One region of the Streptomyces sp. SAS_270 genome, then DNA from elsewhere that is predicted to be linked to it. Evidence: predicted binding sites of a transcription regulator. Region 1 holds the regulator's gene; each other region holds the start of a gene.
What was found. The regulator HrcA, encoded in region 1, represses chaperone genes, less so after heat shock. The targets are predictions, from matches to a motif close to TTNGCACTCNGNNNNNCNGAGTGCNAA.
Positions count from the first base shown of each region.

Region 2: groES (co-chaperone GroES) is a predicted target of HrcA. The motif match lies at 1,645-1,671, and genes of this name have one in related genera.
Region 3: groL (chaperonin GroEL) is a predicted target of HrcA. The motif match lies at 1,327-1,353, and genes of this name have one in related genera.

Region 1 covers NZ_JBMNDS010000008.1:175,249-178,521, forward strand. The annotation lists gene ACN6LB_RS08315 (DUF3097 domain-containing protein) at 1-533, opposite strand, end outside; gene ACN6LB_RS08320 (MBL fold metallo-hydrolase) at 579-1,325, opposite strand; gene hrcA (heat-inducible transcriptional repressor HrcA) at 1,530-2,546, shown strand; gene dnaJ (molecular chaperone DnaJ) at 2,547-3,273, shown strand, end outside.
Region 2 covers NZ_JBMNDS010000053.1:67,285-70,557, reverse strand. The annotation lists gene groL (chaperonin GroEL) at 1-1,071, opposite strand, end outside; gene groES (co-chaperone GroES) at 1,192-1,500, opposite strand; gene ACN6LB_RS29685 (hypothetical protein) at 1,815-2,075, opposite strand; gene ACN6LB_RS29680 (polysaccharide deacetylase family protein) at 2,086-3,060, opposite strand; gene ACN6LB_RS29675 (THUMP-like domain-containing protein) at 3,151-3,273, shown strand, end outside.
Region 3 covers NZ_JBMNDS010000001.1:144,939-148,211, forward strand. The annotation lists gene thrC (threonine synthase) at 1-212, shown strand, start outside; gene ACN6LB_RS00760 (MoaD/ThiS family protein) at 209-484, shown strand; gene ACN6LB_RS00765 (cold-shock protein) at 935-1,141, shown strand; gene groL (chaperonin GroEL) at 1,479-3,104, shown strand.

The DNA.
Region 1 (3,273 bases):
GCTTCCGCGATGCGGGACTCCTTGGAGCCGGGCACCAGGTGGTCCACCAGGACCCCCAGCCGCGCGTCCGGCCCCGGAGCGAACTCCTCGACGATCGACGGCAGGTCGTCGACACCCTCCAGGTACTCCACGACCACGCCCTCGATGCGCAGGTCGTCGCCCCAGACCCGCTCGACCAGCTCGGCGTCGTGACGGCCCTCGACGTAGATCCGCCCGGCCCGCGCCACCCGGGCCCGCGCACCCGGCACGGCGACCGAACCGGACGCCGTGCGGGTGGGCCGCAGGGGACCGGCGGCGGGGCGGACGAGCGTGACCACCCGGCCCTCCAGGAGGAAGCCGCGCGGCTCCATCGGGAAGACCCGGTGCTTGCCGAAGCGGTCCTCCAGCGTCACCGTGCCCGCCTCGCAGCGGATCACCGCACCGCAGAAACCGGTACCGGGCTCCTCGACCACCAGTCCCGGGTCCGCCGGGACCTCGGGCACGGGCTTGGGCTTCTTCCAGGGCGGGGTCAGGTCCGGAGAGTACTGGCGCATTCGGATGACGATAGGAGAAGCGCCGCGCCGACGCCGTACACCCTCCTACGACACGCCGAAACGGGCCGCCAGCGAGTCCCGCTGCGCCCGGACGAACGCCGCATTCACCGCGGCTCCGTGGCCGGGCACGTACACCGCGTCCTCGCCGCCCAGGTCGAGCAGCCGGTCCAGGGCCGCGGGCCAGTGGGAGGGGACGGCGTCCGGACCGGCCTGCGGCTCGCCGGACTCCTCGACGAGGTCGCCGCAGAAGACGACCTCCGGGGCGGAGGCCGTGGCCGGCACGAGGACCGCCAGGTCGTGGCAGGTGTGGCCCGGGCCGACGTTCGCCAGCAGCACCTGCAGACCGCCGCCCAGGTCGAGGGTCCACTCACCGGACACGACATGGCGGGGACGGGCGAGGAGATCGGCCGCCTCGGCGGCCGCCCGCGCGTCCAGCCCGTTGCGTACGGCGTCCGCGCGCAGTTCCTCCCGGTCGTGGGTGAGGACCGCGTCCACGCCCACCGCGCCGAACACCTCCACCCCCGCGAACGCCGCCGCGCCGAAGACGTGGTCGAAGTGCGGGTGGGTGAGCGCGAGGTGTGTCACACGGCGGTCGCCGCCCGGCGGACCCAGGAGCCGCTGCGCCTCGGCGCGCAGCCGCGCGCCCTCGCCCAGGCTCGACCCCGCGTCGATCAGCAGCGCCGCGCCCTCGCCGACCACCAGCCCGGCGGTGCAGTCCCACACGGGAAGCCGCCGCCGCCCGACCCGCGGCGACAGTTCCTCCCACCCCGCCTCTTCCCAAGTCACCTTCATACGCCGACGCTAGCGGCGAGGCGGGTACAGGCACGACATCGCAGGACAGGTCGGTACACGTCGGCATGACATGGCAGGGCCGCCCTTGCCGGGGCCGTACCCCACGGCCGTACACTGGGCCGGGGAACGCTGGCACTCGCATGCGCTGAGTGCCAGGCCAGGAGCAGCTGGAAGACCGCTGGAAGACCGCTGGAGGTGTGCGCGATGCTCAGTGACCGAAGGCTTGAGGTGCTGCGCGCCATCGTCCAGGACTATGTCGGGACCGAGGAGCCGGTCGGCTCCAAGGCGCTCACCGAGCGGCACAGCCTCGGGGTCTCGCCCGCGACCGTCCGCAACGACATGGCGGCCCTGGAGGACGAGGGGTACATCGCCCAGCCGCACACCAGCGCCGGGCGCATCCCCACGGACAAGGGCTATCGGCTCTTCGTCGACAAGCTCGCGGGCGTCAAGCCGATGACCGCACCCGAGCGTCGCGCGATCCAGAACTTCCTGGACGGCGCGGTCGACCTCGACGACGTCGTGGGCCGTACGGTGCGGCTGCTCGCGCAGCTCACCCGGCAGGTCGCCGTCGTGCAGTACCCCTCGCTGACCCGCTCGACGGTGCGGCACGTGGAGCTGCTCTCGCTGGCCCCCGCCCGTGTGATGCTGGTGCTGATCACGGACACCGGCCGGGTCGAGCAGCGCATGATCGACTGTCCGGCGCCGTTCGGGGAGACGTCGCTCGCGGATCTGCGGGCGCGGCTCAACGCCAGGGTCGCGGGCCGCCGCTTCGCGGACGTCCCGCAGCTCGTGCAGGACCTCCCCGACAGCTTCGAGGCGGAGGACCGGGGTACGGTCGCCACGGTGCTCTCCACTCTCCTGGAGACGCTTGTCGAGGAGACCGAGGAGCGGCTGATGATCGGCGGCACCGCCAATCTCACCCGCTTCGGACATGACTTTCCCCTCACTATCCGTCCGGTCCTCGAAGCGCTGGAGGAGCAGGTCGTGCTCCTCAAGTTGCTTGGTGAGGCGGGGGATTCGGGCATGACCGTACGGATCGGTCACGAGAACGCGTATGAGGGACTCAACTCCACGTCCGTGGTCTCGGTCGGCTACGGTTCGGGCGTCGAAGCAGTAGCGAAACTTGGCGTGGTCGGACCGACCCGCATGGATTACCCGGGAACGATGGGAGCGGTACGAGCGGTGGCACGGTACGTCGGACAGATCCTGGCGGAGTCGTAAGTGGCCACGGACTACTACGCCGTACTCGGCGTACGCCGCGACGCTTCCCAGGACGAGATCAAGAAGGCGTTCCGGAGGCTCGCCCGCGAGCTGCACCCGGACGTCAATCCCGATCCGAAGACGCAGGAGCGCTTCAAGGAGATCAACGCCGCCTACGAGGTGTTGTCGGACCCGCAGAAGAAGCAGGTCTACGACCTCGGCGGCGACCCGCTGTCCCAGTCGGGCGGCGGCGCGGGAGGCTTCGGAGCCGGCGGCTTCGGGAACTTCTCGGACATCATGGACGCGTTCTTCGGTACGGCGTCGCAGCGCGGGCCACGCTCGCGTACGCGCCGCGGCCAGGACGCCATGATCCGGCTGGAGATCGAGCTCGACGAGGCGGCCTTCGGCACCACGAAGGACATCCAGGTCGACACGGCCGTCGTCTGCACCACCTGCAGTGGTGAGGGCGCTGCGCCGGGGACCACGGCCCAGACGTGTGACATGTGCCGCGGCCGCGGTGAGGTGTCGCAGGTCACCCGGTCCTTCCTCGGCCAGGTCATGACGTCCCGCCCCTGCCCCCAGTGCCAGGGCTTCGGGACCGTCGTCCCGACCCCGTGCCCGGAGTGCGCGGGCGACGGGCGGGTGCGCTCGCGCCGGACCCTGACCGTGAAGATCCCGGCCGGTGTGGACAACGGCACGCGGATCCAGCTCGCGGGCGAGGGCGAGGTCGGCCCCGGCGGCGGTCCCG
Region 2 (3,273 bases), on a different contig from region 1:
GTCCGTGTTCTCGATCTCGGCCTTGATCTGGTTGACGCGGCCCGAGACGTCGGCGCTGTCGCCGCCGCCGTCGACGATGGTCGTGTCGTCCTTGGTGACCGTGACGCGGCGGGCGGTGCCCAGCACGTCCAGGCCGACCTGGTCGAGCTTGAGGCCGACCTCCTCGGCGATGACCTGACCACCGGTGAGGGTGGCGATGTCGCCGAGCATGGCCTTGCGGCGGTCACCGAAGCCGGGGGCCTTGACCGCGACCGCGTTGAACGTGCCGCGGATCTTGTTCACGACCAGGGTCGACAGGGCCTCGCCCTCGACGTCCTCGGCGATGATCAGCAGCGGCTTGGAGGCGTTGGTCTGGATGACCTTCTCGAGCAGCGGCAGCAGGTCCTGGATGGAGCTGATCTTGCCCTGGTGGATCAGGATGTACGGGTCGTCGAGGACGGCCTCCATACGCTCCTGGTCGGACACCATGTACGGGGACAGGTAGCCCTTGTCGAAGGCCATGCCCTCGGTGAAGTCCAGCTCCAGGCCGAAGGTGTTGGACTCCTCGACGGTGATGACACCGTCCTTGCCGACCTTGTCCATCGCCTCGGCGATGAGCTCGCCGACCTGCGAGTCCTGCGCGGAGAGCGCGGCGACGGCGGCGATGTCCGACTTGTCGTCGATCGGACGGGCGGTCTCGAGGAGCTCCTCGGACACGGCCTTGACCGCGGCGTCGATGCCCTTCTTCAGGAGGGCGGGCGACGCGCCGGCCGCGACGTTGCGCAGACCCTCGCGGACGAGCGCCTGGGCCAGCACGGTGGCGGTGGTCGTACCGTCACCCGCGATGTCGTTGGTCTTGGTCGCCACCTCCTTCACCAGCTGGGCGCCGAGGTTCTCGTACGGGTCGTCGAGCTCGACCTCGCGGGCGATCGTGACACCGTCGTTGGTGATGGTGGGGGCGCCGAACTTCTTGTCGATGACGACGTTGCGGCCCTTGGGGCCGATCGTCACCTTGACCGTGTCGGCAAGCTTGTTGACGCCGCGCTCGAGGGCGCGACGGGCGTCCTCGTCGAACTTCAGGATCTTCGCCATGGGAGCGATTCAGCCCTCTCGGAAATCTAGGGAGAACGAAACTGCGCCCCAGGCACCCGGCTTCTTAGCGATTGCGGGGGCCAGGGGCGCAGTTCAAAGCACTGTCTGCTTAAAGGTGAACTACTTCTCGATGATCGCGAGTACGTCGCGAGCCGAGAGGACGAGGTACTCCTCGCCGCTGTACTTCACCTCGGTGCCGCCGTACTTGCTGTACAGCACGATGTCGCCGACCTTCACGTCGAGCGGCAGGCGCTCGCCGTTCTCGAAGCGGCCCGGGCCCACGGCCAGGACGACGCCCTCCTGGGGCTTCTCCTTGGCGGTGTCCGGAATGACCAGGCCCGAGGCCGTGGTCTGCTCGGCGTCGAGCGGCTGGACCACAATGCGGTCCTCGAGCGGCTTGATGGCAACCTTGGAGCTGGTGGTCGTCACGATCCGACCTCCCCCTTCGGAGATCTCACGGGGTTAACTGTCTGAGGTGGCGACCAGGTGGATCCGTCGTCGCGGGTGCCGGATCTGCCCGTCGCTATTGGCACTCTCCAGGGGGGAGTGCCAGACCCGAGACTATGACCGCGATTAGCACTCGGTCAAGCGGAGTGCCAATTGCCTGCGGCGCGGCGGCAGGTTTTGGGCGCCCGGGGCCGGGGTGGGCCGCCCCTGGGGGCTCCGCCCCCAGACCCCCGTGTCGCGCTGACGCGCTCGTCCTCAAACGCCGGACGGGCTGAAATGCCCTCGGCACCGGACGGCTAACGCGGCCGGAGTGTCGGCGTGGGCGGTCTCGTGGGCGCCTTCGTGGTCGACGGTGTGGGTGAGGAGGGGCGTGTCGGGGCGTGGGGGGCGGGCAGGCCTCGGCGGCGGTAGTCGGCGACGGTCGGGCCGTGCGGGCGGACCCGCTGTGCGGCCTTCTTGCCCAGGCGTTCGATGGGGTCGACGGACTGGGCGCAGCCGGCCAGCGGGGCGAGCAGCAGGGGGGCGAGCAGCGCGGCGGCCAGGGCGCGCGGTCTCATGGTCGGTCCTTCACAGGTAGTCCTCCAGTCGCGCCACCGCGTACCCCTCGTCCGTGACCTTCTTCAGGAAGCGGCGGACCATGTCGGGCATGGTCCCCTTCCAGTCCTTCCGGCCACGGAAGTGGGTGAGGACGATGTCGCCGGGGTGCAGGTCCTGGTCCCACTCGCGGTACTCCCAGTGGTCGACGTAGACCTCCTCGTCCCAGATCGGGGCGTACTTGATGCCGCAGGACTTCGCCGCACGCAGGGTGTCCTCGTTGTAGTTGCCATAGGGCGGACGGAAGAGCTTCGGGCGCTTTCCGTACTGCTTGGCCATGATGTCCTGCATGCCGCAGATCTCGTGCTTCTGACGCTCGTAGGAGAGTCCGGGAAGGTACGGGTGGTGGAGGGTGTGGTTGTTCAGTACGACACCGCGGTCCCGCATCTTCTTGAAGTAGCCGTAGTTGTCCTTCACCAGGTAGTCGCTGAGGAAGGCGGTGTACGGGATCCGCAGCTCGCTCATCATCCGCAGGAACGCCGGGTCCTTCTCGGCGCCGTCGTCGATGGTCAGGAAGACGACCCTGTCCTTGGTGGGGATGGTGGTGAAGACCGGGGGCAGATCCTCCTGGCCGTCCACCTCGAAGCCCTTGCGCGCCTTGATCAGCGGCTTGCGCGCCGGGGGTGCCGGTGCCGCGAGCGGGACCTTCGCCAGGCCCCAGCGCTTCGCCGCGGCCACGCGCGCGGCGTACGCGGCGCGCAGGTGGGAGGCGTACGTGTCCAGGGCGCGCGCGGGCGGTGCCTTCAGTGGCTGCTGGCCGGGGGCGGGCCGTACGCGGGCGCTGGGGGTGTTCTCGGCGCAGCCGGAGGCGAGGGCGGCTACGGCGAGTACGGCGATCGCGCCGCGGGCGCGGGCGCGCGGCCGTCTCCTGCGCCGTGCGTGCGCGGGACGGCGCGCCCGGCCTGCGAGCTTCATACGGTTTTCTTCATTTTGTCCTACTAGTCGCATGGGGCCGGATCTTCCCAGGCCACGGCCCGCGCGGGGCCCCGACACCGCGGCCGGAAGCACACCGTCCACCGACTGGCCCACAATGACCTGGTGAACGACCTCTCCTTCGCCGCCCTGCTCACCCCCGAGGGCCGCGCCCTCCTCGACGAGGTGCGCGGCACCGACCCGGCGCAGGAGCTGGCCGTCGCGACCCGGCTGCGCCGCGAGCACCCG
Region 3 (3,273 bases), on a different contig from region 1:
CGGAGGGCATCTTCGCCGAGACGGCGGGTGGCGTGACGGTGGGTGTCGCGAAGAAGCTGATCGAGAACGGTCTGCTCGACCCGACCCTGACCACCGTCGTGCTGAACACCGGCGACGGCCTCAAGACCCTGGACGCGGTGGCCGGCACCGGCCTGACCGCGACCATCCGCCCGAACCTGGACTCCTTCCGAGAGGCTGGCCTCGCATCATGAGCGTCAACGTCCGCATCCCCACCATCCTGCGCACCTACACCGGCGGCCAGGCCGAGGTGAGCGCCGAGGGCGCGACCCTCGCCGACGTCATCGCCGACCTGGAGAAGAACCACACAGGCATCGCCGCCCGCGTTCTCGACGACCAGGGCAAGCTGCGCCGCTTCGTCAACGTGTACGTCAACGACGACGACGTCCGCTTCGAGCAGGGTCTGGAGACGGTGACGCCGGACGGCGCGGGCGTCTCGATCATCCCGGCCGTCGCCGGAGGCTGACCGCCCCTTTCGTTACCTTCGGTAACGGCTGTCACTCATTGTTCATCGAATTGCCCTCTCCGTAAGAGAAACGGAGGGGGCAATTCTGTATGGTTGAGCGCGGTACAGTTGGGGAACCTGCTTCGCTTTCCGAGTCGTCCTCATGCCGGGCGCATATGAGTTCTCGCCCGACACCCGATAAGAAGCAGCCAAAGTGCCCCATCATTTCTAGCCGTTTATGGCATTTATGGGGCCCGACTTGCCCTGAATCTGCGCAAATTCTCCGCATTTTCCCGATCGGTCATGCCCAGAATTCTCGTCCGATTGACCTGTTGCAGACGGCAGTTGGACAGATACATTCAGCCGCGGTCGACGCGTTCCGGCGCACACCCCCAACCGTTGGGGGGTGAGGTCTGACCCGGATCCACGAAGTGTGGATCTGTGCAAGGGCCAGTAATAGGGGAGTTAGGCATGGCTCAGGGCACCGTCAAGTGGTTCAACGCGGAGAAGGGGTACGGCTTCATCGCGGTCGACGGTGGTGCGGATGTATTCGTCCACTACAGCGCGATTCAGATGGACGGCTACCGCACCCTTGAAGAGGGCCAGCGGGTCGAGTTCGAGATCTCGCAGGGTCAGAAGGGGCCGCAGGCGGACATGGTCCGACTGGCTGCCGGCTGAAGCACGCGCCGACTGAACACAAACAGCGACGTGACGAAGGGCTCGTACCTCCAGGGGTACGAGCCCTTCGGCGTGCCCAGGGATGCGGGCGGACGGCCCCGCGCCCCGCGCACGCGCCCCCCTGCTCACCTGGGGATCAACCCGAGCCGCTTGCACTCGGCAGGGGCGAGTGCTAATCATTGGCGTTAGCACTCTGAAGGTGAGAGTGATAACGAGGACCGGGTCGGTGAGGCTCGCAGGCCAAGTGGGGCAAGGAACCACGAGGCCGGCAGGCCGTCCGTCGCGGGCGCGGGCGCGGTCCTGGAGATTCCACCCCAGTCCGGGAGGACCACTTCACATGGCCAAGATCATCGCGTTCGACGAGGAGGCACGGCGCGGTCTCGAGCGCGGGATGAACCAGCTCGCCGACGCCGTCAAGGTCACCCTTGGCCCCAAGGGCCGCAACGTCGTCCTCGAGAAGAAGTGGGGCGCCCCCACGATCACCAACGATGGTGTTTCCATCGCCAAGGAGATCGAGCTCGAGGACCCGTACGAGAAGATCGGCGCCGAGCTGGTCAAGGAAGTCGCCAAGAAGACGGACGACGTCGCCGGTGACGGTACGACCACGGCGACCGTTCTGGCGCAGGCGCTGGTCCGCGAGGGCCTGCGCAACGTAGCCGCCGGTGCCAACCCGATGGCCCTCAAGCGCGGTATCGAGAAGGCCGTCGAGGCCGTCTCCGGTGCCCTCCTTGAGCAGGCCAAGGATGTCGAGACCAAGGAGCAGATCGCTTCCACGGCCTCCATCTCCGCCGCCGACACCCAGATCGGCGAGCTCATCGCCGAGGCCATGGACAAGGTCGGCAAGGAAGGCGTCATCACCGTCGAGGAGTCCCAGACCTTCGGTCTGGAGCTGGAACTCACCGAGGGTATGCGCTTCGACAAGGGCTACATCTCGGCGTACTTCGCCACCGACATGGAGCGTATGGAGGCCGTCCTCGACGACCCGTACATCCTGATCGCGAACTCCAAGATCGCGAACGTCAAGGACCTGCTCCCGCTCCTGGAGAAGGTCATGCAGGGCGGCAAGCCGCTGCTGATCATCGCCGAGGACGTCGAGGGCGAGGCCCTGTCGACCCTGGTCGTCAACAAGATCCGTGGCACCTTCAAGTCCGTCGCCGTCAAGGCCCCGGGCTTCGGTGACCGCCGCAAGGCCATGCTCGGCGACATCGCCATCCTCACGGGCGGCGAGGTCATCTCCGAGGAGGTCGGCCTCAAGCTGGAGAACGCCGGTCTCGACCTGCTGGGCCGTGCCCGCAAGGTGGTCATCACCAAGGACGAGACGACGATCGTCGACGGCTCGGGCTCGGCGGACCAGGTTGCCGGTCGCGTCAACCAGATCCGCGCCGAGATCGAGAACAGCGACTCGGACTACGACCGCGAGAAGCTCCAGGAGCGTCTGGCGAAGCTGGCCGGCGGCGTGGCCGTCATCAAGGCCGGTGCCGCCACCGAGGTCGAGCTCAAGGAGCGCAAGCACCGCATCGAGGACGCCGTTCGCAACGCGAAGGCGGCCGTCGAGGAGGGCATCGTCGCCGGTGGTGGCGTGGCCCTGCTCCAGGCTTCCTCGGTCTTCGAGAAGCTCGAGCTCTCGGGTGACGAGGCGACCGGCGCCAACGCCGTGAAGCTGGCCCTGGAGGCCCCGCTCAAGCAGATCGCCGTCAACGGTGGTCTCGAGGGTGGCGTCATCGTCGAGAAGGTGCGCAACCTGCCCGTCGGCCACGGCCTGAACGCCGCGACCGGTGAGTACGTCGACATGATCGCCGAAGGCATCATCGACCCGGCGAAGGTCACGCGCTCTGCCCTGCAGAACGCCGCGTCCATCGCCGCGCTGTTCCTGACCACCGAGGCCGTCATCGCCGACAAGCCGGAGAAGGCCGCCGCGGGCGGCGCTCCGGGCGGCATGCCGGGCGGTGACATGGACTTCTGATCCTTCACGGATCGGCGGAGTCTGTCAGTTCCGAGGGCGGTACCCCTTCTTGGAAGGGGTACCGCCCTCGGGCGTATCCGGGATCACACCCCGACCGGCGAATACGGGCGGAATTCCGGGGTCTGCGGAGCCGTTGACATGGGAGAGTCGATGCATGCGCACATACCGT